4 regions of the Halanaerobium hydrogeniformans genome follow, and region 1 is predicted to be linked to each of the others. Evidence: riboswitches for the same ligand, from Rfam matches in the RefSeq annotation. Region 1 holds a riboswitch; each other region holds the start of a gene.
The links. A riboswitch is a leader RNA that binds a small molecule or an ion and turns the genes downstream of it on or off. The one in region 1 is predicted to bind cobalamin.

Region 1 (7,354 bases):
TAGTATTTTTTGAGAGGAGGTTGACTGATGAATATTATCAATGAAATTGAAAAAGAACAAATGCGTGATGATATACCTGAATTCGCAGTAGGTGATACATTAAACCTAAAAGTTAGAATATCAGAAGGTGGTAAAGAAAGACTACAGCCTTATAAAGGTGTTGTAATTAAGAGAAACGGTGGAGGTTTAAATGAAACTTTTACTGTTCGTAAAATTGCTCATGGAGTTGGAGTAGAAAGAACTTTTCCAGTCCATTCCAGTAAATTAGATGCTATTGAGGTAGTAAGACGTGGTGATGTAAGAAGATCACGCCTCTATTACTTACGTGACAGAAGAGGTAAAGCTTCTAGAATTAAAGAAAAACGTGAAGCTAGAGTTATACCAGAAGTAGATGCAGAGTAATTTTTAAGACAAAGGGTGGGGAGATAATCCTACACCCTTTTTTAATCTCAATTTAAAGAGGGAGTTAATATCATGATTCAATGGTATCCAGGCCATATGGCAAAAGCAAAAAGAATATTAAAAGATGACTTAAAATTGGTAGATTTAATTATCGAGGTCCTTGATGCAAGAGCACCTTACAGCACTCAAAATCCAGATCTGCAGTCTTTAGTAAAAGATCAAAAAAGAGTTGCTGTTTTAAATAAAAAGGATTTAGCTGATCCAGAATTAAATCAAAAGTGGTTAAATTATTTTAAGGGAGAGGCAGTTTTACTAAACTCTATAACCGGAGAAGGAGTTGGAGAATTAAAGAATCTCTTAAACGGTCTTCACTATGAAATCACAAATAAGCTATCTAAAAAGGGAAGAAAGGCAAGAAGGATCAGAGCTATGATCATTGGAATACCCAATGTAGGTAAATCAGCCCTGATTAACCTTTTAGCTGGTTCTAAAGCTGCTAATATAGCTGATAAACCGGGTGTTACTAGAGGTAGACAGTGGGTTAATGTCAGTAAAAAGGTCAGACTGCTTGATACTCCGGGTATTTTATGGCCCAGTTTTTCTGATGAAGATACTGCCTATAAGCTGGCTTTAACAGGTGCTGTTAGTAATGATGTTTTTGATTTTGAACTTGCAGCATATAAACTAATTAAATTTATTAAAAATATCAAAGCAGAAAAATTAGAAGAATTCTATCAGCTGGATTATTTAGCAGATCATTCCTATGATATTCTGGCAGATATTGCCCGCAAAAGAGGTTGTCTAATGACCGGTGGCAAAGTCGACCGTAATCGGGCAGCTGGAATTGTAATTAATGATTATAGAGATGGTAAATTAGGTAGAATAACTTTAGAAAAACCTGCAGAGGTGGATGAAGATGAAATATCCTGATTTTGATGAGCTGACAATTAAAGAGATAAAAGATTATACTAAAGATTTAGAAACTGATGATAGTCTGATAGAATTAGCAAACATTTTGTCAGAAGACGAGCGAAAAGGTGTAAAGAGAATTGCCAAAAAATTAAAAAATAAGCTGGCCAAAAAAGAAGCAGTAATTGCTAAATGGGTCAATATGAACTCACTTCAGGAAAAATTAGAATCTAATGGTTATCAGGCTGTGATAGGGATTGATGAAGCAGGGAGAGGTCCACTTGCTGGCCCTGTGGTTGCAGCTGCAGTTCTACTTGATTCAACAAAACCAATTTATGGTTTAGATGACTCTAAAAAGCTGAGTCGAGAAAAAAGAGAAAAACTGCTTGAAGAAATTAAAAAGAAAGCTAAAGTTGGAATAGGTCAGGCTTCCAGTAAGGAAATAGATAAATATAATATTAGAGAAGCAACCTTTGCAGCTATGAAAAGAGCTGTAAAAAACCTATTACCTCAATTAGAAGAAAAACCAGATTTATTATTGGTTGATGGCAATACAGTTATTCCCGATCTAAAGATCGATCAAAAAGCTGTTATCGATGGTGATGCAAAAATTAATTCTATTGCTGCAGCTTCAATAGCTGCAAAAGTAAGCAGGGATCAGATAATTTTTGAATATGCAGAAGAATATCCTGAATATAATTTTAAATCAAATAAGGGCTATGGAACAGCAGAACATATAGCCGCTTTAGAAGAGCATGGGTCATCACCGATTCACCGCAAATCATTTGGTCGAGTCCCTAAATAAAAGGAGGAAATATAGAATAGTGAATACAAAAAGAATGGCCAGAGGAGCTGCTATTACGGCTCTTTATGTAGTAATTACATATTTTTTAGCACCGATTAGTTTTGGACCACTACAGTTTAGAGCTGCAGAAGCTTTAACCCTTTTACCGATAATTTTTCCCGAAGCAGTTCCAGCCTTATTTTTAGGTGTACTGCTGGCTAATGTCATTGGTGGATTAGGTATGGTAGATATCATTGGAGGTAGTTTAGTCACCCTTTTAGCAGCTTATGTAACTTATAAATATCGAGACAGTATAATTGCCTATTTAAGTCCAATAGTCTTTAATGCATTTTTAATTAGTATTTATCTGCACTTATTATTTTCATTACCGTATTGGTTAACCGTACTGCAGATTGGAGTTAGCCAGACATTGGTAATTGTACTTTTAGGTTATCCGATGGTAAAATATTTAAAAAAATACTATGATTGATTAATACAACATTTTAGAGTTTTCTGCCAGCCAGCGAAAATCAATTGCTTCGATCAGATCTTCTTTTTTGATGTTATGATGGCTTTTTAGATCGGCAATTGTTCTGCTGACCCGCATTAAACGAATATAGCCCCGCATGGACAAATTAATTTTTTTAACGGCATCTTTTAATATTTTTTGAGCAGATCTTTTTAAACTACAGTATTTTTCAATATCTTTTAATTCTAATTCTGAATTATTTTTTAGTCTACTATTTTTATATCTTTGAGCCTGCATAATGCGGGCATTTTTTATTTTCTCCTGATAATTAATCAATTTAGTCTGACTGCTTTTTAAAAGTATTTCTTCACTTTCTAAGGGAGGTACTTCTATCTGCAAATCAATTCTATCTAAAAGAGGTCCTGATAATTTTTGTTGATATTTAATTATATCTCTTTCTGAACAGCTACAGCTTTTGTTTTTCACTCCTGCATAACCACAGGGGCAGGGGTTCATAGCTGCAATCAACTGAAAATTTGCCGGGAAAATATAGCTGCCATTGTTTCTGGCTATTTTGATCTTTTTTCTTTCTAAAGGTTCACGTAAATTGGCTAAAACTGCAGCTTTAAATTCAGGTAGTTCATCCAAGAAAAGAACTCCATTGTGTGCCAGTGAAATCTCACCTGGTACAGGTATTCTACCACCACCGATCAAAGCGGCTGAGGTAATTGAATGATGTGGAGCAACAAATGGTCTGTATCTTTTTTTAAAATTTAATTTTTCTAAATTATCGCTGACACTGTAAATCGAAGCAGTTTCTAAAAGTTCTTGACTGGAAAGAGGTCTTAAAAGTTTCACAATCGAAGCTGCCAGAATGGTTTTACCACAACCTGGTGGACCTACAAAAAGTAGATTATGCCCTCCTGCAGCTGCAGTAATTAGAGCTCTTTTTGCATTGTGCTGGCCCCTGATAAAATTAAGCTCAAAATAATTATCCTTTCTATTAACTCTATTTTTTTCTTCAATATCCCGCGTAAAAAAATTATTATTTTTAACTTTGATCAAATCAGTTAATTGACTTAAATTATAAAGAAAATAGCTGTCTATATTCTCTATTAATTCAGTTTCTTTTTGATTTTCAGCAGCTAAAACTGCCTCTTTAATATTATTTTTTTCTGCTTCGATCAACATCGCCAGCACACCTTTAACCTTATTTAAATCTCCATTTAGATTTAATTCTCCAGCAAAGATTTTCTTTTCCCTATTTTTTATCTTTATCTGACCAGAACATTCTAAAAGTACAGCAGCAATAGCAAGATCAAAGTGGGATCCATATTTTTGAATATTACCTGGAGCAAGATTAACCGTTATCTTTTTGATCGGCCATTCAAAACCTGAATTTATAATAGCTGAACGGACCCTTTTAGCTGATTCTTTAACAGTCTTTCCTGCTAAACCGACAATATGGAAACCCGGCAGACCACGAGAGATATCAATTTCTACTCTCACTATTTCTGCCTTAACACCACTTATAACAGCAGAATGGACAAAAGAATACATTTTTATACCTCCAGATAATCAATCAATGATATTTTTAAAATGTTTGAGCTCATCAGCAGTTTTATCTATTTTATTAATTTTAATGGCAATTAAATCAAAGCGAATGTTATCAATTTCTTTGTCATTCTCTAAAAAATAGTATGAAGCAGTATTTTTTAAATGTTCAATTTGAGTATAATAAAGATTTTCCGCCAAATAGAGGTAATCTTCTGAGGTTCTGCTTTTGACTTCTATGAAAATAGTGTAATCATCTTTTTGAGCAATAATATCAATTTCGCCAAAATTATTCCTGTAATTTCTCTCTATAATCAAATAACCTTTGTTTTTTAAATGCTTTGCTGCAATATCTTCACCAAGTTCTCCGATCTGATTATGTAAAGCCATTAAAACACCTCCTAATAGATATATTATATAATTATGTAAATATATAGTAATACCTTCTTTTTATTGCAAAATAATTAAAATATAAGCAAAAAATATTCAAAATTGCTGTAAAATAAAATTGATAAATTGAAAATAACAAAAAATTCACACAAAAAAACAAATATACAATAGATTTTTTTAGAGGATTTTAGCCTTAAATAAAGAAGATAATAAATAGAGTTTAATACAATCAAATAATGTTCTCTTTTTAGGTGCTTCATTCAGAAGATAATAGGGAATCAGGTGAAATTCCTGAACGGGTCCGCCACTGTTAACTAGTATGGTGATTTAATACCACTCAGAAATGGGTTTGGGGAAGGTAAATCACTAAAGCTATAAAGTCAGGAGACCTGCCTAAAGGGAAAACAGCCATCTTCGAGACAGGATTGGTTGTGGGCTATGTATTTTTCGCACGAAGACACCCTCAATGTACCTGGGTGTCTTTTGCTTTGGAAATAGCTTTTTTTTGTCTTAGGTGGCTGTAAGCATAACAAAAAAACAAGGAGGAATAGTAAATGTTAAAAAGGGCAGTTTTAGTTTTGCTTGCAGCATTATTAATTTTTGTTATACCAGTTGGTGCGCAAGAAGATGTCATTGATCTAGATGAAGTAGTAGTCACAGCAAGTAGATATGAAGAGGCAATTATGGATACTCCAGTAAGTATTGAAGTTATCAGCCAGGAGGATATAGCACAGAGCAATTCTCAAAATGTAGCTGATCTATTAAATACATATACAGGAGTTTCTATAACTGATTTTGGTGGTCCAGCAGGAGCTAAACAGGTAAATATTAGAGGAGCCAGTGCAAGTCAAGTTTTAATTTTATTAGATGGTCAGCCGATCAATGAACCCCAAAATGGTGGTTTTGATTTAGGTTTAATACCTACCAATAATATTGAAAGAATAGAGGTTATCAAAGGGCCTGCTTCAGTAATTTATGGTGCAAATGCCATGGGTGGAGTAGTTAATATTATTACTAAAGATATAGAAGTTGAACCACAAACTAGAGTTTCTTTGAACTATGGTTCTTATAATAATTTTACTTATGAACTTTCACATTCACAGAGATTTGATGATTTGGGAGTATATTTATCATATTTAAATAGAGATTCTGATGGTCTTGAAGATGGAGAAAAATTAGAACAGGAAACTGTATTCGCCAGATTAAATTATCAGCTCAGTAATCATTCTGATTTAACTTTTACATTTGAGGATAATACTTCTGATAAAATAATTGGTGGCAGTGTTCAAGATGATCATTTTCAAAATCTTAATTTGAAATGGAATACTCAAAAAGAAAATAGAGATACATCTGTTAGTGTTTTTAGAAATTATCAGGAAAGATTATATCCTAGTGACGGTTCCAAACATGAAAGATACCAAACTGGTTTAAATATAAATAATACTAATTATTTTGATAATCACATTTTAAATTATGGCTTTGAGATAAAGGAAGATGATGTTGAGAGTACAGATATCATTGGAGGTCAACAAAAAAATACCAATAAAGCTTTATATATTCAAGATGACTGGGGAATTAATGATCAGCTTAACTTAAAAATTGGGGCTCGCTATGATGATCATGAAGAATATGGTTCTGAATTAAGCCCGCAGATTGGAGCAAATTATAAGTTGAGTGATAATTACAGTCTGGTTGCTTCTGCAGCTCAGGCTTTTAGAGCTCCTACTTTTGATGATTTATATGGTACTTATCCTCCTAATCCTGATTGGTTTTTTCCTGGCTTTGAGGGTAATCCTGATTTAAAGGCAGAAACTAGTGATAATTATGAGATAGGTTTAAGATTTAACTTTCAAAATACTTCAGGTCAATTAAGTTTGTTTCAAAGAAAAGTTGATAATTTAATCACTAGTTTTGAAGATAATGGAATTAATACCAGAATAAATATAGAAGGTACTTCTGAATTTAAGGGAATAGAATTAGGACTTGATAGAAAATTAGCAGAAAATATTAACACAAAATTAAACTATACTTATTTAGATGCTAGAGATCAAAATGATAATCGTTTAGCTAATCAACCATATCATAATGCAAAACTTAGCCTAAATTATAATGATCAAGTTAATAGAATTTCCTTAGATGGTAGATTGGTTGCTGGTCGATTAGATATGCCAAGCTATTTTGTCTTAGATTCTAGATTTAGCAGACCATTAGAAATAAGAGAAAGAGATTTTAATATGACATTCTCAATAAATAACTTATTGGATAGGGATTATCAAGTAGTCAGTCCTTTAGATATGCCTGGTCGTAACTTTATGTTAAGTTTAGGAACTTCATTCTAAATAAATTTGAAAGGGTGATGATAAGATGAAAAAAGAAGATAAGTTTGTTTTTGTATTAAGTTTCATATTATCATTATCCATGCTCTTTCTGCTAGAAGCCTGCCCATTCAGGCTTCTAGCCAATGATATTCAGGTAGTTGAGAGGGAAGAGGTAGAAATAGAATTATTATTATCTGATGCAGCAGAGCTATTTGAAGAAGAAGGTGGTTCTGAGGCAGCAGAGGATAGTGATTCTGCTTTAGAGGAAGAGATTGCTCAGGAAGATAGTACTTCTGAGGCAGAAGTAAGTGAAGAAGTTGAACCTGAGCCAGATAGAGAAACAGAGACTCAATATGAAGAAACTGAAGAAGAATTAGCTGAAGAGCCTGAAGAAGTGGAAGAAAGACCTGAAATCGAAGAAGAACCCGAAGAAGAAATTGAGGAAGTTGAAGAAAAGCCAGAAGTTGAGGAAGTAGTTGAAATCGAAGAAGAAATAGAAGAAGAGCCTGAAGAGCTTGAAGAGGTAGA
Region 2 (7,354 bases), 1.2 Mb from region 1:
TGATATAATCATTTACATCCTTGTTATCGAGTAAAGCCTTTCTGTAATCTTTACCATTTAAAATATCTTCCATAACCTCATAGATATATTCAGAACTCTGCTCTACTATCTCTCCATTATGGGTTAGATGTATCTGAGCTAAAAAATCCTCTTTACTTATACTATTATCAAGAAACATAGGGGCACTGCGGGCCAGACCTCCCAGCTCTACATTTTCTGTACCAACAAGACTATCAGATCCTTTGAATTTCTGCAGGGCATCCTTCATCGAATGGTCCATAAACATCTCATTTTCTTGAATATATTCCATCCAGTCTTCTCTGAATTTTTCCAGCTCAAAACCCTCATTATTATAAATCGATTTCAACAGAGCAAAAGACTGCTCACCATAATGGGTGAAGTCTCCAGCCTTTTTACCTTGATGAAATTTAGCAATCTCAGGTGAGGTGTACTCGGTTATTCTACCTGGAAAATGTTTTTTTGCTTTATCTGTATCATAAACCCAGTGGGAACCTAAAGAAATTGCGTCTCCAATCAAACTTAGATATATTGCTGACAATCTATTCTTATCCATCATTAGACCCTCCTCAAATAAATAATCTATGCTATTTCAGATAGTATTATACTCTTCTATCAGAAAAAATTAAATTAAGCTTTTTACAATTTCAATATTTAACACTGAGTTAAACTACATTTATTTAATAGCTTAAAGTTCTTTTTCTCTGATCTCTAATTCTACTAATCTCAAATTAGCTAGCTTATCGTGCTTAGCTTTTTCTTGTAGCTCAATTAATTTTTTAGAATGCTGACTGGAAAACACTGAAGCTTTATTTAAATTAACGAGTTGATAACCATCTTTTTTGTCAGCTTTTAAATAACCCTGTTCAGATTTTAGAGCATAGAGCTGCATTATTTACCTCCTTTAGATTTTTGCCAATAATCTATCCAGCTTTTTTAATCCCTTTTCAGGCTCTGAATTCTGCACCTGAACCCATTTTTTAAGCTTATTAATTGCTTTACCTGAGTTAATGATCTCTTTGGCTGCCTCATAGGCAGTTTTAAGCTGATCATGATAATCCATTAGATAAAAGATCAGAGCTGTATTGAGGGCTATAATATCTGAGCGGGCCTTTTCTCCCCCACCTTTTAATACTTTAATCAGCTCTAAAGCCTCACTTTGCCTATCCTGGCAGGGAAGAATATCTTTGCTACTTGCTTTTTCTATCCCCAGACTTCGTGGATCAATGGAGTACTCTTTGAGCTGACCTGTTTCATCAATTTCAACCAGATGATTTCTGCCCAGAGTTGAGGCTTCATCCATCCCGCTTATTCCATCTTCTGCTAAACCATGAACTACTATGGCCTTTTTATAACCTATTTTGTGCATGACTTTTGCTACCGGTTTTAATAGCTCTCTGCTGTATACTCCCCGAACCCCATATTTCGGATAAACAGGGTTCGCTAAAGAAGCTGCAATATTTAAAGTTGTGCCAAAGGAAATTCTGGCAAGTATCCTGCCTAAAGCCGTAGGGTGTATTTTAGAGTCCATACCATTTAAGACTCCAATTCCAACTTCTTCGATGCTTTTTACTATAAGTTCTGGGGCACACTCAACTCCAACCCCTAATTCTTCTAAAATATCGATTGTACCACAGTTAGAAGTGATCGCTCTTGAACCATGCCGGGCCATGTTTACACCTCCAGCTGCTGCAACGATTGAGGCAGCAGTACTGATATTAAAAGTATTTAGCTTATCCATTCCTGTCCCACAATTTTCTACTAAAGGCTGTTCCAGCTGAGGAGTTAATTTGATGGTATCTAAATTATAGATTGCATCCCAGCTTCCAGCTATTTCCTCTACCGTTTCTCCCTTTGCTTTTAATGCAGCTAAAAAAGCTCCCTGCTGCATTTCTGATTGTTGGTCTAAAAGCACTTGAGTAAAAAGTCCTTCCATCTCTGCTCGGGAAAAATCCTTTCCTTCGATTAATCCACTTATACTTTGGCCAAACTGCTTGCTGTTTACTACTTCATTCATCATCCATTTCCTCCTTCATTTTCTTTGATGATAACTTTGATTGTTTCTTTATTTCTTGCTTTTTCTACACCTTTAAAAATTTCGTTTAATGAAATTTGATCTGTTATCAATTTTTTTACTGCTATTTTTTGCTTAGCCATCAGCTTTAAAGCTTTTTTATTCTGTTTAACAGTACAGCCATAAGCTCCAATTAAAGCCATTTCACCATAATGAAATAAGTTGCCATCGATCTCTAAGTTTTCTTTGCCATCAGCAAAACCCGAAAACAATAAGATCTTACCCCGCTTATTTAATAATCCTGTTAAAGAATGATCAACACTTACATGACTTGATGCCAAAACTATCAAATCAACCCCCCGGCCATCAGTCGCTTTATTTACGATATCATGCCATGCCTTTTCTTCAACATTAATCAAAGAATCAAGCTCTAGAGAAGCTGCAAAGTCCAGCCGTTTAGCTAATTTATCGGCTAGGATTATCTTTTTTGCCCCATAACTTTTAGCCAGCATTGCCTTTAAACAACCGATAGGACCTGCTCCAATTATTAAAACACTCTCATTTTCAGTAAATTGAGCCAGTTCCAATCCATTAATACAGCAGGCTAATGGTTCGGCAAAAACCGCTTCAGAAAAACTTAAGTTATCAGGAATTATATTTAAAACTCCAGCTTTGATGGCTTTCTCTGGAATAGCTATGTACTCCCTAAAACCACCATCTACAGTAAATCCAAAGATCTCAATCTCCTGACAGTGGTTTGTAATCCCCTGCTGACAAAAATAACATTCCCCACAGACTATACCTGGTGCTATTTGAACTCTATCTCCTTTATTAAATTCTTTAGTTTCACTTTCAACTATAATCCCTGTGATCTCATGGCCTAAAACTCTGGGGTAAGTGAGTGCTTTATGGCCTTTATCGATCATTTTTAAATCAGCACCGCAGAGTCCACTTGCCACTACTTTAATTAAAACACCACCTGGTACAATTTTTGGTCTGGGCAGATCTCTTAGTTCTAATTGTTTTTTTTCGTTTAATATTGCTGCCTGCATAATTGGCCTCCTCATCTAGTTTAGTTATTAAAATCAAAAAAAGTCCACAACTCCCTTAAGGAGCTGTGAACTTTTCCATAATTCACTAGCAATTTAAATAAACTGCAGATTAAATAGGCAGGTTTCCTGGCTCACGACCTTAACCTTTCACCTTCCCCGATTATTTTAATAATCAAGTGGTAATTGAAAGACCCTTTTATCGCTTACAGTGGCGGGACCGCACTGTCACAAGCAGCACTCAGCTTTAACTCATGCAGATTTCCCTTTTAAAGCAGTCAACTTAAAAATTTTCTTTTTGAATTAACCGCTCACCCATTTAATTATATTTAATTTTTAATCAAAAATTCCTAATCTAAAAAAATATTATCATAATTTAAAAACTATTACAACAACTTTTAAATAATTTCTAGCAATTAAGTTGAGATTCTAAAAGACCTTTTTAATATATTCCAGTCTAGTTGTCATCTGTTTTAAAAGTAAATCAACCAGGGTCAAAGCTGTCATAGCTTCCACCACAACAACAGCTCTCGGTACTATTACCGGATCATGACGACCGTGGATATTCAATTCAATATTTTCTCCAGCTTTGTTGACCGTCGATTGTGTTTTCTCTATTGACGGAGTAGCTTTAACCGCAGCTCTTAAAACTATTTCACTACCATCAGTTATCCCACCTAAAGTACCACCGGCATTGTTCGTCAGCTTGCTTATTTCTTGATCCTCATCGTACTGATAAAAGTCATTGTGCTGATGACCTGTCATCTCAGCAGCTTTAAAACCACTCCCAATCTCAACACCTTTTACCGCTCCAATCGACATGATTGCCCTGGCCAGTAGAGCATCACTTTTATCAAAAACAGGCTCTCCCAGTCCCTCTGGAATGTTTTCAACCCTGCATTCAATGGTTCCACCTGAGGAATTATTATCTTCCATCAGCTCTGTTAAGTATTTTTCGGCTTTTTTGGCGGCTTTCTGATCAGGCATATAGAGAAAATTATCCAGCCTGGTTTCAATCTTTGTGTTCTCGGGATCGATCTTCACCGGACCTATAGAGGCAGTATATGCCCTGATTTTAACTCCCAGTTCCGCCAGCACTTTCCTGGCAACAGCTCCTGCTGCTACCCTGGCTGCTGTTTCTCTGCCTGAAGCCCGACCACTACCCCGGTAATCTCTAAAACCATATTTTAGATCATAGCTATAATCAGAGTGTCCGGGTCGATAAACATCTTTAAGCTTTGTGTAATCTTTGGAACGCTGATTTTTATTATATATTATAAGAGAAATCGGGGTGCCTGTTGTTTTAGCTTTGAATACCCCTGATAAGATTTCTACCTTATCTCCTTCTTTTCTTGGGGTTGTAAAAGGAGATTGCCCGGGTTTTCTCCTATCTAAATCAGACTGTATATCTTCTTCATTCAATTCCAGGCCGGCGGGACAGCCATCTATAACTACACCAAGGCCTTTGCCATGAGATTCACCCCAGGTTGAAATTTTAAACAAATCACCTAATACTGAACCTGACATCTTTAAACACCACCAAATCTATTTATGATAGCCTTAAGACTATCAAGAAGTTTTTCACTCAGTTCTTCAATTTCAATAATACCCCTTGCCACTGCAGAAGCTACTACCATATCTAGTTGGCCGTCATTATTATAGCGTTTGAAAATAGCCCTCGAGATTTTGACATGATAGATGTAGATCTCATGGTCTAATTCAAAGACATTCATTTTTTTATCTTCCCATTCTTTAAATTTCTCCTGCAGATCTGAAAGTTCATTTTCCAGTTCCCTTTTGTGGGCTATTTTTGCTAGTTGCCTGATTTCTTTTTTTAAATCTTTACTATAATTCTGCATCTTTTTCTCCTTTTAGCATCATTATTTTAATATCTCTGCTTAAACAATCTTCCTGATCCAGCCTTCAGGTGCTTCAATATCTCCCAACTGGATTTGAGTTAGTGTATCATAGAGCTTTTTAGTAACCTCTCCCATTTCTTCCATACCACTTGGGAAGGTGATCTCTTTATCCTCATTAACCACTTTTCCGACCGGTGAGATAACTGCTGCAGTACCACAAACTCCACATTCTGCAAATTCCTCTAATTCTTCGAACTTTACAGGCCGCTCGCTTACCTTTAGACCAAGCCTATTTTCAGCTATATAAAGGATTGATCTCTTTGTTATGGAAGGAAGAATAGTTTCTGACTTTGGTGTAACAATCTCCTTATCCTTTGTTACAAAGATGAAGTTAGCTCCACCTGTTTCTTCGACAAATGTTCTAGTTTCAGCATCTAAATACATATTTTCATCAAAACCATTTTCATGTGCTTCAATATGGGCCCTTAAGCTCATAGCATAATTTAAGCCTGCTTTTATATTACCTGTACCCCTGGGAGCTGCTCTATCATATTCACTTACACAGAGGGTTAAAGGATTGACTCCTCCTTTAAAATAGGGGCCAACTGGAGTTCCAAAAAGCCTGAATTGATATCCTTCAGCAGGCTCAATACTGATCACAGGTTTTGAAGCAAAAATAAAGGGACGTAGATATAATGCTGCCCCTGTTCCATAGGGTGGAACCCATTCAGCATTAGCCTCTACAACCAGATCAACCGCCTCCAAAAACTTTTCTTTGGGGAAAGGTGGTATCTGCAGTACTTCTGCAGAATCCATCATCCGCTCCGCATTTAAATCAGGCCTGAATGTAACAATACTTCCATCTTTAGTAGTAAAGGCCTTTAATCCTTCAAATACCTGCTGACAGTACTGTAAAACACCTGCACTTTCATTAATTACAATATCTGACTTAGAGCTTAAAGTACCATTTTCCCATTTTCCGTCACTATAGTTAGCTACATATCTTTTATCAATTTCTCGGTAATCAAAGCCAAGTTTTTCCCAATCTAGTTCTTTCTTTTTCATGGATAGTTCGCTCCTTATTTAAAATTTTCTCCAACCACGTAGTTCAGTTTGCTTAAAATAGCATCATCATCATAAAATTTAATTTCGGTAAGCGATGTATTATCTACCTGAAACTGTTTAAAACTTTTAGATTGTACTGCTAAAACTTCTCGCAAATATAATTTTATCACACCACCATGGGTGACAACTATCAGTTTTTCTCCCCTGTGTTTTTCTAAAAGCTGATCAAAAAAAGATTTTATTCTGGCTGCAAACTGGGTGATATTCTCTCCTCCAGGTGCTCCATTGTTCAGCGGATCAATTCTCCAGGCTTCCATATCATCAGGATATTGATCAACTATTTCTTCGAGTTTTAAGCCCTCCCAATCACCAAAATCTATTTCTCTTATCTTTTTACTTTCTTTGATCTCAAGCTCAAGCTTATCTGCAATAAATGATGCAGTCTTTTTAGCCCGCTTAAGATCACTGCTGTAAATATGATCAAATTCATAATTTTTTAGGAATTCAGCTGTTTCTTCAGCTTTTATGATGCCGCTTTCATTAAGCTCTGTATCCGTCTGGCCCTGGATAATAGAGTTTTTGTTGTAGTCTGTTTCACCATGTCTGATGAGCAGAAGTTCTGTTTTTGTGGCCATTTTTTTCACCTTCCTGCCTTTTACTTTTTAAGATTAATCTATTTCACAAAAATCTGCTATATAAAACATATTCTATAAAAAAATATATTAACCTTTGCTATCTCCATTTATTATTTTATAAAAAAGAGGTATTTTGCAGCAATCTGATCGGTCAAATATATATTTTCAGCAGTTTTGTAAAACTCCTGTCCAGCTTGATAGGCTTTTAAGGCCCTGATTTTAAATATTAGCTCATTATTTGTTCTTCTCTGAGCAACCTTTTTTGCCTCTTTAATATTTACGCTTAGATGGACATAATTTCTACCCATCGGTTTAATTCCTTCAGCTAAGATCTTATTTTTCGCCTCAGGTGTTGTGCCATGATAAAGGAACTCAGGTGGTTTAACCGCCTCATATTCTGGATTGACACCTTCTATACTGTGACCATAGTTTGCTCTAATCCTTTTTTGCTCATCTAAAAAGCTAAAACGACCTTTAGGATCAGCTTCTACCACTTTGATCAGGTCGTCTTTAGTTATTTTTTTAAATTTATTTTTTAGAGAATTTAAAAGCTCATCTGTTTCTACTGAAGCATCAGCAGCCAATTTCAAATCAAATGATTCTGGATGGTGGCGAAGAATATAGGAAAGCGTTTTTGATAGTTTTATTTTATCCATCCTGCTACCACTCCTTAACAATTTCTAATATTATAGATAAAATCTTAAATTCTTTTTT
Region 3 (7,354 bases), 930 kb from region 1:
CAAAGCGAGGTTATCCACAAGTTAATAACAAAACAGGTGTTTTATCCACAGTTGTCAACATCTAATCAACAAATTTTGTGGATTAAACCAAGAACTTATTAACAACTTATCCAGAATTGTGGATATCAAAAATGATTATCATTACAGGAGGATATGATTATGCTTTTAGATATTCCAGCAATATTAGCTGCAGCAAGTACGGGTGCTGTTACTGGTTATTTAACAAATAATTTAGCATTGAAAATGATTTTTAAAAAATATGGTCCTTTTGGTGGAGTAGTTATAAAGACCAGAGATGAATTTATAAAGAGTATTTCGCAGTTAGTAGAAAGAGATATTATTAATCATGACACTTTAAAAGAAGAATTTTCTAAAGCAGAATTTAAAAAAAATTTAAATAAAACAGTTAAAGATCTACTTAAGTTCCATCTTTATCAACGCAGCAATCAAGAAAAATTATCTGATTTTCCAGCCTGGAAAAATAATTATCAGCTTAGCACAAAGTATTTAGCAGAAAAGCTTCCCCAATATTTTATTAGTTTAACTTCAGAGCTGGCCCAGAATCATCAAATAGATGATTTGCTCAGTCAAGAGGGCTTAAATGAAATTATTGAGAACTTTTATTTTGATTTTATTCAAGAAATTAAAGATAAAAATCTATTGAAAAAAGTATTAATTAATATTTATCAAGAACTAAAAGAAGAAAAAATATCTGATTTATTAACAAAACAAAGCAAAGCAGAATTAAGTGATTTTTTAAAAGCATTTTCTTTAGAATTAAATAGAGCATATGCTTCTGATCAGGATAAAGCTGATTTAAAACAAAGCCTTAAAAGTTTAGTTGATTTAAATAAATTAAGCAATAATTTGATTAAAAAAATAAAGAAAATAAAAATAGAAGAAATATTTAAAGAAGAAAGAAGCCTTGAAAACTTTTTTACAGAAAATAAATTCAAAAATATTATTAATGAATTTATTATTAATTTGAAAATCGAAATAGAAAAATCCGAATTAATAATAGATGATTTAATATCTCCACAACTAGAGAAAAGCTTAAAAGAAGATCTTGATATAATCATTGTTCATAGCAAAGCAAAAATAATTAAGTTTATTAGAAATCATGAAAATGAAATTGAAGAAATGATTTTTACAGCAGTTGAAGAAGAAATTAAATTAAATAGTGGATTCAAAGCAATGAGTCGCTCTGCTATCTATAATAAATATCAAGAAAACATGGATGAATATGGAAGTCCGACTGAATTAATAATAAATTATATAAATAATTCGATTTCTAAAGATAATAGTCTTAGTGAAAAACTAATCCGGGAAATTAAAAATAAAAAATTATCTCAATTTAGCAGTTTTATCAAAGTAAATAGTATAACAGAAAAAATTGAAAATTATTTTTTTAGCTTTTTACAAGAAAATAACACTAAATCTTTAGAAGAAATATTTTCTCAAGATTTTTTTGAAAACCAGAATCTTGAAAGTAAATTATTTAATCTGCTTTTTACATTTATCCAAAACACCCTTTCAGATCCAGAATTATTAAAGCTATTTATAGAAAATATTTTTGGTTTGCCTTTAGAAAAGGTAATTAAAGCAGAAGATTTTTCTCTAAAAGCTGATTATCTTGAAAATTTGATCTTAGAAAATTTGAAAAATAATTATGAATTTATTAATTCTTTATTTAAATATATTAATGAAAATGCCTTGATATATCTAAACAAATTCATTAAAAATAATACTGAAATAATTTCTGGGCAATTAGAAAACAGATTTTTAGATTTAGAAAGTAAAATAGAAAATAAGGAGCTTAGAGATTTATATAAAGACTTTTCTAAAGATAAAAAAAATATTCTTAAACTAACTGATGAGCTATGTGCTTTTTTATACAATTATCTACCAGAAATAGTTGAAGGGAGTATAGCTCAAACAGCTTCTGCAAATCTTAATCAACTTTCTGATCAGGAAGTACAAAAAGCAATTGAGGAATTCATGGGTAAAGAACTGAAACCTATCACTTATTTAGGAGCTTTACTTGGGGCTGCAGCTGGAATGATATTCAACCTAACAGGTGTTGAGGCTGCTTTGATGGCTGCATCTCCAGTTTGGGTTGATTATGTATCTTCTGCTGTTTTATATGGTGGAGTTGGTTGGTTGACAAATGTATTAGCTATTTGGATGATTTTTAACCCCTATCAGGAAAAATATATTGCTTCTTTTAAAATGCCTTTTACCCCAGGAGTAGTGGCTAAAAATAGAAATAGATTTGCTGATTCTATGGGATCTTTTGTAGAAAAAGAACTTCTTAAGGCAAACTCTGCTGCAGAATTGTTAGAAAATAATAGGGCTAAAATAACCGATAAAGGATTGCAGTATTTTAAAGAGCAGGATTATCGGCTTTTGTTCAGCCTGTTAAAAAACAAGGATAGTTTAATAGCAGAACAGTTAATTAATTTTTCGCTTGAGCAAATTCCTAAAGCCAAAGGAAACGCAGATTTGCAAAAATATATCAATACAAAGCTTGCTAATGTTCTAGAAAATGAAATTAAAATTATCAGTTTAGAGGAAAAAAGCCTTGAATTCTTAAATAAAAAGGAAGAAAATATTAATTTTTCCACTGCTCAGATAGGACAGGATATTTTTTCATTAGAGAAAGTATCTACTGCTTTGGCAGGGGAATATACTTTGAGTTTAAGCTCTCATCGTTTTAAAGAAATTATCAGTGATAAAAAGATTTTTCCTTTTGCCAAATATCTTGTCCCACAACTTTTTGGAACTGATTTAAAGCTAGATTTAAATGATCTTATTTTTTCTTATTTACAAGAAAATAAAGATGATCTCTTTGGAACAGCCACAGAGTTTTTATATAAAGAGGAAGAGAATATTTTGCAGAAACTAAAATTTAAAAAAGATGAGTTAATAGAGTTTGAGAAAGCTAAAAAAGGTGGGATTCTTAAAAACACTCTTATCTCTGGAGCAATATTAATGGCTGATTTGGATGGCTTTATTGATGCAGTTGGGAAAAGAATTTTTAATCATTATTTGCCAGCATTCTTTGCAGAAGAAGATGAAAATATAAAAAATGATTTAGAAAGCTATCTAAAAGATCTCGAGCAGAAAAGCTTTGAGAGTTTAAGCAGCTTTGATTTTTCATCTTCAGCAACTTATTTCTTTAATTCTGCTAAAGGTGAAGATTTTTTAAATACATTTATATTTTTAAATGAGACTGAAATAGAAAAACTTAGTCAAGCTTTGCTTAAAGGTGAAGAAAAAGAGCTATTTAATTTTAATTTTGAAGTAAACAAAATTGAATTAGAAAAATTTATAAAAAATCAATTCAGCCTTGAACAAAAATTAAAACTTTTAGTTGATCTAAAAAATATTTTTTCAGATCAAAAAATAAAAAATCAATTTAAATACCTGATTAATAATAATCAATTTGTAAAAGCAGAAAAAACATGGCTTAATTTTACTGAGAATTTAAATTTTGCAGAAAGAAATTTTATATCATCTCAATCAATAAATGAAATTATAGATAACTTGAGTGCAATTTTGGAAAAAGAAGAAACGCTCGAAAGCATAGCTGAAGAAACAATAGCTTTAGTGTCTGATTTCATAAGTCATTTACAAAAGGAAATGGACAGAGAAAGTTTAAATTATTTATTAGAACTATTTTTGCAGAGTGGAATAGATAGTTTAATTGTTAATTCTGAAAAAATTGTTGAGAGCTTAGAATTAAAAGAATTAACTTCTGCTGAAATAAGAAAAATGGATCCTGCTGAAATTGAAAGCACTTTTAATAGTTTTGCCGGCCATTATTTTAATCAATTAAAACAATATGGATGGTTTGGAGGAATTTTTGGTGTACTTCAATTATTGTTAAGGTCATTTATCTTATAATTTTTTAAAAAAGCAAACTTAATTTGCTTTTTAGATAACAAATATTATAAGATATAGATAAGTTGGAAGAAATTTTAGGAAATTACTAACAATTAAAAATTTAATATTATTAAATATAGGTTGTAATTATTGTTTTGGTGTTTAAAACGAAAATTAATAATTGCATTAAAATGGGAAAGAGGTTAAAGTCCTCTGCGGTCCCGCCGCCGTAAGGTTTAAAAAAAGACTGTTATCTCACTGGGAAACCGGGAAGAGGGTCTGCTTTGCAAACCAAGCCGGAAGACCTGCCATATTTAATCACCAGATACTCACGGGATATGAGAGGGGTGAAAGATAATTAAATTCAGTTTTGCTCTTATGACTCCCTTGCGATATTTTTCGGAAGGGATTTTCTTTTTTGTTTTTGACGCAGGAAATATTAATTCTGTCAAGAATAAGTAAATATTACAGTCATTGTAAACAAATGTTTATTTTATAAATAGGGGGATATAAGGATGGCCTTAAAATATGTAAAAAAGAGAAACGGCAAAAAAGTAGATTTTAATTCTGATAAAATTAAAGCTGCAGTAATTAAAGCAGCAGAAGCTGTAGAAAGCAATAATGATAAAATTGGAGATGAAATTTGTTCAGAAGTTATTTCTTATCTTAAAATATTTTTCAAAGATGGCGGGATAGTTGAGGTTGAACAAATTCAAGATCTAGTAGAAAAAGTATTAATAGAAAAAGGTTATGCCGATGTTGCAAAAGCATACATACTTTATCGAGAGCAGCACTCTAAACTTCGTGATACCAAAAAACTATTTGCAGATGCTGTAAATATTATGGATAATTATTTAGATCGAAGTGACTGGAAAGTTAATGAAAATTCTAATATGAGCTATTCTCTGCAGGGCTTAAATAATTTTATTGCTTCAGAGGTAACAGGTCAGTACTGGTTGCAGCAAATTTATTCAGATGAAATAGAGAAATTACATAAAGACGGTGATTTGCATGTTCATGATTTAGGAAACCTGAGTGTCTATTGCTGTGGATGGGATTTAGAAGATCTTTTACGGACAGGTTTTCGAGGTGTACCAACAAAAATTGAAAGTTCTCCACCCAGGCATCTTCAGACAGCTTTAGGCCAAATCACAAATTTTTATTATACGCTCCAGGGCGAGGCTGCAGGGGCAATGGCTTTTTCAAATTTTGACACCTATCTGGCACCATTTATCGCTTATGATAATCTTAATTATGAAGAAGTTAAACAAATAATGCAGGAATTTTTATTCAATATGAACGTCCCTACCCGGGTTGGATTTCAGACTCCTTTTACAAATATTACTATGGATCTTGAAGTACCTAATTATTTAAAAGAACAGTCAGTAATTATAGGAGGAGAATATAAATCAAAAACATACGGAGAATTCCAGGAGGAAATGGATAAGTTTAACCGTGCTTTTGCGGAAGTGATGATGGATGGTGATGCAAAAGGCAGAATGTTTTCTTTCCCTATTCCTACCTATAATATTACAGATGATTTTGATTGGAATAATCCGGTGCTTGATCCCGTTTGGGAGATGACTGCAAAATTTGGAATTCCCTATTTTTCCAACTTTATCAATTCAGATATGAATCCCGAAGATGCTCGTTCTATGTGTTGTCGATTACGTCTTGACAATAAAGAGCTGCGCAAAAGAGGGGGAGGTTTATTTGGCGCTAATCCTATGACAGGAAGTATAGGAGTGGTTACTTTAAATATGCCAAGAATTGGATATTTGGCGGCAGATAAAGCTGATTTTATCAATCGTGTCTATAGATTAATGGATATTTCTAAAGACAGTCTTGAAATCAAAAGAAAAGTACTTGAAAATCTTACAGAACAGGGGTTATATCCATATTCTAAATTTTATTTAAGAGATGTTAAAAAACGTTTTGATGAATACTGGAAAAATCATTTCAACACAATAGGATTAAATGGAATGAATGAGGCTCTACTTAATTTTATGGATAAAGATATAGCTTCCCAGGATGGACAAAAGTTTGCTTTAGAAGTGATGGATGCAATGCGGGATAAACTACAGGAATATCAGGAAAAAACTGATAATTTATATAATCTAGAAGCTACTCCTGCTGAGGGAACAGCATATAGGTTTGCCAGACTTGATAAAGAAAAATTTGGTGACAGCATTATTTCTGCAAATGAGGACAGGGTAATTAACGAAGGTGCAGATCCTTATTATACAAACTCTACTCAGTTACCTGTAAATTTGACAGATGATATATTTACTGCCCTTGAATTACAGGATGAACTGCAGTCTAAATATACAGGAGGCTGTATTGAGAAAGGAAATAAGGTTTTAACTGATAAAGGATTAATGAAAATAGAAGAGATCGTTAAAAATTATGAAAATTTAAAGCCTATTATGGCCTTAAGTTATAATGAAGAGTATCATAGATCAGAATGGGATTTAATTACTGATGCAGTTGCCATAGATGTTAGCAGACATGATAAAATTAGAATTAAAGCTGAAAAAGATCTTGATATTACTACAAGTGACTGGCATCCATTTTTTGTGTTGGAGCCTATAACAGAAAAAAAGGTAGCTTTAGCAAATTTAAAATCTGCAGATGATAATGAAATCTTAGTTAAAGATATCGACAATAAATTATTTTTAAGTGGAGAAAACCTAGATAAAAAATATAAGATTACAGAAAAAAGAGCAGATCAGTTAAAAAAGGGAGATTATATATTACAAAATCACTATAACATTTACCCGGATATTTATTCTAAATTGGATCAAGATTTGATGTGGTTTTTAGGCTATTTTTATGATCGAGGTGTAATTAGCCTTTGTAAATCAACTTCTCAAGCTGAAAACAGAAGTAATAAATATCAAATAAATATTTTTGCTGATGACAAAAAAATAATCTTAAAAGTTCTACAAATCATGGAAAAATATTTTGATGCAGATAGTGAAATTATAAATTATAGAAAAAATAATAATGGATATCACTTAACTACAAAAGAAGAAAAAGCGGTTAAATTCCTTTTTGATTATGGATTTAATGAAGGAGCAAAAGAAAGAAATAAAGGTATTTCTAAAACAATTACAGAACAGTTGACACAAAAAAATGTCTATAGCTTACTTTTTGGTCTGATAGATGGAAGAGGAGAAGTAGATCCAGTTAATGGCAGTGCCCGATATGAAAGCTGTTCAGAAAAAATGGCAGATGATATTCTGGAAATTTTCACAATGGCTGGGATTATGATTCAAAAAAGTCTTTGTGAAAAGCAAAAGAAAAATCATTACAGTATAACAATTCCTCATTTTGATTTCTTAGAAAGAAAAATTCAAAATAACGAAGTTGAACAGTCAAATGATAGACTTGCTCAAAAAATAAAACGTCAATTACCTGTTGTAATGGTCGAAGAGATTACTAAAATTGACGTTGAAGATAATCAATT
Region 4 (7,354 bases), 890 kb from region 1:
AGCTGATTCTTCAGCAGTATTTTGGGCAAATATATCCTTGATAATTTGCTGATTAGCACCAGATAGTGCTGCATGAGCAGCAATTATTTCTTTGCGGCCATCCGCCTTTTTGCTATGGGTGTTAAATATACCACCTGCAACTTTAACGATTTTTCCAATATGACCAAAAATAATGATCTCTTCTAGGTCAAGCCCGGAGCTCTGCTCAAGCATAAAACCAACAAAATTACTCATCCTTATTATCTGTTCTTCTCTCTTACCCAACTCAAGCAATCTATCTCTACCATTATTACCAAAAACAAAATATAATTTTTTCTCTCCTAAAGCAGCAGATTGTTTTAATTCAACAGCTAGTGATTCTTTATAAGCTGATTCTGACATTGGCTCAACTATTCCACTGCTGCCAAGTATAGAAATCCCTCCTTTGATACCTAGCCTGGGATTAAAAGTTTTTTCTGCCACCTCTTTACCACCCGGAACAGAAATCGTAAGTTTAAATTTGTTTTTCTGAGGGAAGACTTCCCTAACTGCTTTTTTAAGCATTTTTCGAGGAGTGGGATTAACTGCTGCAGAACCTACGGGTAGTTGTAACCCTTTTTTAGTTACTATACCAACACCCTCACCAGCAGCAATATTAATAATGCTTTCTCCAAGATCTTTATCATAATTCAATCTCTCTAATAAAACATATATTTTCAAACCATCTGTTACATCAGGATCATCACCGGCATCTTTAACAACAGCTGCTTGAGCTCGCTCAGGATTATACTCGGCATCAAAAACATCCATTTCCACCTGTAGTCCATAAGGAGTATTTATTACTACTTGAGATACCTGCTCTTGATTAAGCAACATCAAAGCGGCAGCTTTTGCCGCACCTGCAGCAGCAGTACCGGTAGTATAACCAAGTCTGTATTTTTTTCCTCCTTTAGTGATATACTTTTCAAAAGTCATCCTTAATCTCCCATCATATATAGAATAGAATTGACAATTGAAGCAGCAATAGCACTACCTCCCTTTCTACCTTCTAAAGAAATATGAGGAATATCGCTCTGCATAAGTTCTTCTTTCGATTCTGCTGCCCCAACAAACCCAACTGGAGTTCCGACTATAAAATCTATTTTTAAATTTTCTTCTTCATTTAATCTAAGCAGTTCAAATAGTGCGGTTGGTGCATTACCTATGGCAAATATCTTTTTACCAGGTAATTTAGCCGCTTTTCGGACAGCCATTATCGACCTTGTCAGACCGGTTTTTTCTGCTGCCTCCATTACTTTTTCATCTCTAATAAAACATTTAAGTTCCCCACCATATTGGGCCAATTTTCGTTCATTTATTCCTGATTTAAGCATTGTTACATCTGTAATAATATCTGCACCTTCTCTGATAAGCTTTTGAGCTTTTTCAGCAGCTCCCGGTGAAAAACTCACCTTAGTTGCTAAGTCAGTATCTGCAGATGCGTGAACTACTCTTTTGATCGTCTTTCTTTCTGCCTCTGTACAGTTTAAATTTCCAATTTCTTCATCAATCATTCTCATGCTTTTAGCTTCTATTTCTCTAGGATTATTTTCTTCCATCATTTACCTCCTTTAAAAGCAGGGGTTTTTTTACTTTATTTTTCAATCCCCTTACGCGCTTTAATGCCTTTTTTAAAATAATGTTTTATCTCTTTCATTTCTGTAACAAGGTCTGCATATTCGATCAATTCTTCTGCTGCATATCTTCCGGTGATTACAATCTCAATATTTTCTCGGCTTTTTTCTAGAACAGTAATTAATTCACCAACAGAAAAAAGATTATAGTGAACAGCTATATTCGCCTCATCAAGTATTATAAGATCATATTCTCCTTTTTCTAGTAGTTCTTCTACTTCTTTTAAACCCTGTCTAGCTGCTGTTTTATCTTTCTTTGAACTCTTTCCTTTTATAAAATAATTATGGCCGTACTGTTTTAAACCAATGTTTTCAATTTTTGATATACTTTTTAATTCACTGTACTGCATTCCTTTAACGAACTGGGCAACAAACACCTTTTTATCAGCTCCTATTGCTCTAAGAGCTAAGCCTAAGGCAGCTGTTGTTTTGCCTTTCCCACATCCAGTATAAACATGTACCATAGCTTTCATAAATTGATCCTCCTTGGGGCATTGCAGGCAGAAATAAATTCTCTCAAATGCTTTTAGTTCTCAAAGATTATTTTATAAAATGATTCCATATCAATATATTTTCTAAACATATCTGCCAGATAATTATAATTTTCTTCTCTAATTTCTAAGGCGCTTTTGTTATCACCCTCAGGACGACTTAAGCCTTTCTTTTTAAAAAGATAGATTATTAAAGCTTTTCTAAATTCATCATTTTTGAAAATATCATGAATATATGTACCCCAAATATTACCTTTTTCATTAATCGCACCATCAGACTGGCTTTTTGATTCAAAATCTTTCATTTTTCGCTGAAGTCTAAAAACAGGTTTAACATTAGAATCTCTGATAGTTCTACCCTGATGAATTTCAAACCCACTTAGATTTTTAAAGACAAAATCAGTTTCGAAAGGCAAATTCTTTGCTGAACTAGCTGTTATCTGATTTGTCACTTTTTCTGCTGCTAACACTGTTTTAATATTAAGCAGATTCAAAGCTTTTATACTCCTTGAACTTATTTCAAAATTTTCAGGATCTCTAATTTCTTTACCAAGCATCTGATAGCCACCACAGATCCCGATTATATCTTTACCTTTTCCGGCAAGTTCCTTTATTTTATCAGCCATTTTTGAGCTGTAAAGATATTTCAAATCTTTAATAGTTGTTTTGCTCCCAGGTAAAATGATTAAATCAGGGTCAGCAATTTCTTCTACCCTTCTGATATAGCGGAGCTGCACTCCTTTTTCAGCCTTAAAATAATCGAAATCAGTAAAATTAGACATCTGAGGATAGGCAACCACTACAATATCAAGCTGATCATTTGCACTGTTAAAAACATTGTTTTCTAGGCTATCTTCAGCCGGAAGATCTAGATCTTCTAAATATGGCAAGACACCAAGTACCTGCTTAGAAGTGTGTTCTTCAATAAGTTTTACTCCATCTTCAAACTTTTTAGGATCACCTCTAAATTTGTTAATTATAATCCCTTTGACTCTCGCCCTTTCTTCTTCAGTTAGGAGTTCAAGAGTTCCAATAACAGAAGCAAAAACTCCTCCCTTATCAATATCTGCAATTAAAATCACAGGAGACTCTGCAAGTTCAGCAGCCTTCATGTTAACCAGATCTTTATCTCTTAAGTTCACTTCGGCAGGGTTCCCACCACCTTCAAGTACTATCACCTTATAATTATTCTTTAATACAGTTAGGGATTCTTTTATTATCTCAAGCAATTTATCCTTAGAGGCAAAATAATCGGCTGCATTCATGTTTTTATATAGTTTTCCCTGCAATATTACCTGTGAATTATTATCTGCATTTGGCTTTAAAAGAATTGGACTCATCTCTACAATTGGCTCAACCTGAGCAGCTTCTGCCTGGACTGCCTGGGCAACCGCTATTTCTTTAGCATCTTTTGTAATCCAGGAATTTAAAGACATATTCTGTGATTTAAATGGTGCCACAAGATATCCATCCTGAGCCAAAACTCTACAGGCTGCTGCTGTAATTATACTTTTCCCGGCATCTGAGGCTGTACCCTGAAACATAATCGCTGCTGTCATAATTAACTCCTTTTGCTTAATTCTAAAAGTTTATCTACATCTACCTTGCTTTCCACAACATCTGCTAGCCTTTCAAGTTCTTTCTGTAGGTTTTCTTGATAAGAATTTTGAGAACCTGTATTTGCTTGATCTAAAAAAAGATTCTTCTTATCTTTTAAATAATTAATTAAAGATCTGCGAAAACCATCATTGTCAAACAGACCATGCAGATAACTACCAAAACAGTTGCTTTCAATAGCAAAAGCACCATCCATTATTTTTAATTTTTCTCCAGAGCGTTTCTGCAGCTCAAATAATGGCTTGCTCTTTTCTAAATATTTTGTGATTCCCATATGAATCTCATAACCCTTTAATTTTTCATTGAAATCAAAACTAGAGAAAAAATCTGTTTTTTCTAAATTCTTATTCAAAACTGCTTCAACCTGGTGGGTTGTTTTACTTGCTAAAAATTCTGTCTCAATAGGAAGCAAATTTAAACCTTCCATTTTTTTGCTGCCACCTTCTGTCTGCTGTTTATCATAAAGATTGCGGCCAAGCATTTGGAAGCCTCCACAAATACCCATAATCAGTGTACCTGCCTTGGCAGCAAGCCTTATCTCTTTAGCTAAGCCTGAACTCTTTAAAAAATCTAAATCTTTAGTAGTTGTTTTAGTACCAGGTACAATAATCAAATCAAAACTATTTAATTTTTGGGGTTTTGCTATATATTCTAAGTAAACATCAGCTTCCATTTTCAAACTATTAAAATCACTGAAATTAGAAATATGAGGCAGCCTTATTATTCCAATTTTTATCTTATCATTACTATTTTTTTGATTTATTTTTTTAAGAGATGCTGAATCTTCTTCAGGAAGATTCAAATCTTTTAGATAAGGAATTACACCAAGAACTTCTTTGCCAGTATATTCTTTTAAAAAGCCAAGAGCGGGTTTTAAGAGCTCAAAATCTCCTCTAAATTTATTTATTAAAAGTCCTTTGACTAATTTTTTTTCTTTTTCAGAAAGAAGCTTTAAAGTTCCTACCAGGGAAGCAAGTGCTCCACCTCGATCAATATTGCTGATCAACAGGACAGGAGAATTATAGATTTTTGCTGTAAACATATTTGCAAAATCTGGGCCACTGCGGTTTATTTCAGCAGGACTACCAGCTCCCTCAATAATTATAAGCTCATTTTCCCGGCTCAATTTCTGCAGAGAATTTGTGATCGTTTCTGCAAAAATTTCTCTATAATCTTCTTTTCCTTGAGAGTAATAAATATTTTTATCTGCTTTTCCTCTGATTATAACCTGGGTCTGGCCATCACCCATGGCTTTGATCAAAATTGGCTGCATATCTACCTCAGGCTCCCGCCCGGCAGCTTCAGCCTGCAGTGCCTGGGCAATACCTATTTCTCCTCCGTTTTTTGTCACATATGAATTAAGCGACATATTCCAGGCTTTAAAAGGAGTAGTTTTTATTCCCTTCCGATTAAAAATCCTGCATAAAGCTGCTGCAAAAAGGCTTTTACCAGCATCTGAGGAAGTAGCTTGGATCATTATTGTACCTGCTCTGTTTTTCACAACAATCTTCTCCTTTAGCTATACTTATAATAAGATTTGTTAAATCTTTCACCTTTATTTAAGTGAATTACCAAGCAATTTAGATAAAATTAGAGTCATACATTATGGAAATTTTCTAAAAACTAAGAGAAAAATAAAAAAACTCAACCCTAAGGTTGAGTAAAATGATAGCTAATCATAAAAAATATGATTTGCAAAGAAAATAAAATGCTTATAATTAAACTTTATGAGCACTATTAATTCCTGTTTCCCGAGGATTAGATAGAAATACAAAAGGCAGGTCTCCTGACTCCTGACATTAACAATTAAATTTATATCCTTCCCCAGTAAATACTGAGTGGATGTATTTAAATTTAATCTGTCAGTTACAGTGGCGGGCCCGTACAGGTTTTTCACCTGTTTCCCTATTCTCTTTCAGCCGTAACTGAAAGCACCTTGATGTATTATTATATTTGATTTTTTGATATACTAGTAGAAATATTATTAGAAAAATTATTGTTATCTATTTTACTTTATTCAATGCTTTTAATAAATATCCTGCAAAAAAAATCAAATTTATTTAAAACTGCCAAGAAAACTCCATCCAAGCTATGCATTAGGTGGAGATGAATTGGCTATTTATTCTGATTTTCAATATACTTTTTAATTGTCTCAATAGTAGCACCACCAGAAGATACAATAATGATATTGTAGACTATAAACAGAATGATAATTGTTATTTAAGTCTCTATCCATAAAAATCAAACCTCCATTTTTTCTTTTACAAGCAAACATATGTATGATATAATTATAGTAGGATGGAGGTGAAAAATCAATGCGATTATCATTTAAATTCAAGCCTAAATTAAGCCATAAGCAATTAGTAATAATTAATGAATTAGCCTGGCATTGCTCTAAATTATATAATACAGTCAATTATCAGATTAAAAATAATAAAGATGTAAAAGCTGTCTATACTGAATTAGAAACTAGATATAAAAATAACTGGCATAATGACTACCTTCACTCCCATAACAGACAGCAGGCATTAAAGCAGTTAGCTCAGGACTGGAAAAGTTTTTTTAATTCTCTCAAAGATTATAAAAAGAATCCTCAAAAATATAAGGGTCAGCCAGGATCACCTAATTTTAAACATATGAACAGTAATCCCTGTGAAATAATTTTTACCAATCTGGCTATTAGAATTAAAGATAACAAATTACTCTTATCCTTATCTAAAAAGATACAATCTAAATATAATGTGAAGGTCACTAAAGCTTTTAATTTATAATACGCAAGGAAAGCTTTAGTATGACCGTATTCGATTTGGCCGCTGTTCAGTAGATCTGGAAAAAATAAATAAAAGTAACTATGATAAATCCAGAAGAATTACTAGAGGTCTCTTTAAAACTAACGAGGGCCTATTAATTAATGCTGATCAGAATGGTAGCTTTAATATACTTCGTAAATATCATAACGATAAATGTATTCTCAGACCTATCAAAGAGGCGAGAGATAATGGATTTGTGGACAATCCTTCAAGATTAAGGGTATCCTAAACTATTAGGAGCAAAACTTAAAAGCCAAACATCTTGTAAACTGACCTAGTAATATAGGTTGAACTTTAATCTATATGAAGCAGTTAGAAGCTCCATCCGACGCGAAGCTAGTATCTCTTTTGATGCAAATCTTGGTTTTGATTTAGGTGGAGAGGTTCACTTAAAATTATTAGAGTATAAAAGATTTAGCTTTGTCAAAACAGCTACTTCTCCAGTAAATTTAATTTCTGTCAGAGAATTATTCTCAATCTGAAACTGCCAGAATCTCTTTTTTGGTACTGCCATTATTTCTGTTAAATAAGTTTTAATAACTCCACCATGGGTTACTACAATAATTTTTTTATCCCTGTGTTTTTTTAAAACACTTTTAAAAAAGCGATTTACTCTCTCAGTAAAATCACTTATCTTTTCTCCTCCAGGAGGATTATTTTTTAAAAAATCTTCTTGCCAGGCCTTAAATTCATCAGGATATTTCTCTTCTATTGATTTAAAGTCAAGTCCTTCCCATTTACCAAAATCTAATTCGCGGATTTCTTTACTTTCAATTATTTTTTT

Region 2: another riboswitch for cobalamin. It lies ahead of HALSA_RS01375 (alcohol dehydrogenase catalytic domain-containing protein); the one in region 1 lies ahead of HALSA_RS06855 (TonB-dependent receptor plug domain-containing protein).
Region 3: another riboswitch for cobalamin. It lies ahead of HALSA_RS12695 (ribonucleoside triphosphate reductase); the one in region 1 lies ahead of HALSA_RS06855 (TonB-dependent receptor plug domain-containing protein).
Region 4: another riboswitch for cobalamin. It lies ahead of HALSA_RS11305 (cobyric acid synthase); the one in region 1 lies ahead of HALSA_RS06855 (TonB-dependent receptor plug domain-containing protein).

What each region holds. Positions count from the first base shown of each region.
Region 1 is NC_014654.1:1,527,077-1,534,430, reverse strand. Features, by position in the region: gene rplS (50S ribosomal protein L19) at 28-402, shown strand; gene ylqF (ribosome biogenesis GTPase YlqF) at 475-1,332, shown strand; gene HALSA_RS06875 (ribonuclease HII) at 1,313-2,116, shown strand; gene HALSA_RS06870 (QueT transporter family protein) at 2,136-2,585, shown strand; gene HALSA_RS06865 (YifB family Mg chelatase-like AAA ATPase) at 2,586-4,124, opposite strand; gene HALSA_RS06860 (YraN family protein) at 4,143-4,508, opposite strand; cobalamin riboswitch at 4,741-4,919, shown strand; gene HALSA_RS06855 (TonB-dependent receptor plug domain-containing protein) at 5,063-6,847, shown strand; gene HALSA_RS06850 (energy transducer TonB) at 6,873-7,354, shown strand, end outside.
Region 2 is NC_014654.1:320,856-328,209, reverse strand. Features, by position in the region: gene HALSA_RS01390 (ADP-ribosylglycohydrolase family protein) at 1-574, opposite strand, end outside; gene HALSA_RS01385 (hypothetical protein) at 707-910, opposite strand; gene trpD (anthranilate phosphoribosyltransferase) at 923-2,035, opposite strand; gene HALSA_RS01375 (alcohol dehydrogenase catalytic domain-containing protein) at 2,035-3,084, opposite strand; cobalamin riboswitch at 3,184-3,415, opposite strand; gene aroC (chorismate synthase) at 3,511-4,608, opposite strand; gene HALSA_RS01365 (hypothetical protein) at 4,611-4,940, opposite strand; gene HALSA_RS01360 (branched-chain amino acid aminotransferase) at 4,980-6,005, opposite strand; gene cobC (alpha-ribazole phosphatase) at 6,020-6,640, opposite strand; gene HALSA_RS01350 (RNA 2'-phosphotransferase) at 6,751-7,296, opposite strand; gene HALSA_RS12575 (hypothetical protein) at 7,327-7,354, opposite strand, start outside.
Region 3 is NC_014654.1:2,452,976-2,460,329, reverse strand. Features, by position in the region: gene HALSA_RS11480 (DUF445 family protein) at 160-3,906, shown strand; cobalamin riboswitch at 4,025-4,212, shown strand; gene HALSA_RS12695 (ribonucleoside triphosphate reductase) at 4,401-7,354, shown strand, end outside.
Region 4 is NC_014654.1:2,417,854-2,425,207, forward strand. Features, by position in the region: gene cbiD (cobalt-precorrin-5B (C(1))-methyltransferase CbiD) at 1-954, opposite strand, end outside; gene HALSA_RS11290 (precorrin-8X methylmutase) at 957-1,577, opposite strand; gene HALSA_RS11295 (cob(I)yrinic acid a,c-diamide adenosyltransferase) at 1,613-2,125, opposite strand; gene HALSA_RS11300 (cobyric acid synthase) at 2,179-3,702, opposite strand; gene HALSA_RS11305 (cobyric acid synthase) at 3,705-5,261, opposite strand; cobalamin riboswitch at 5,520-5,715, opposite strand; gene HALSA_RS13080 (hypothetical protein) at 6,076-6,531, shown strand; gene cobC (alpha-ribazole phosphatase) at 6,956-7,354, opposite strand, start outside.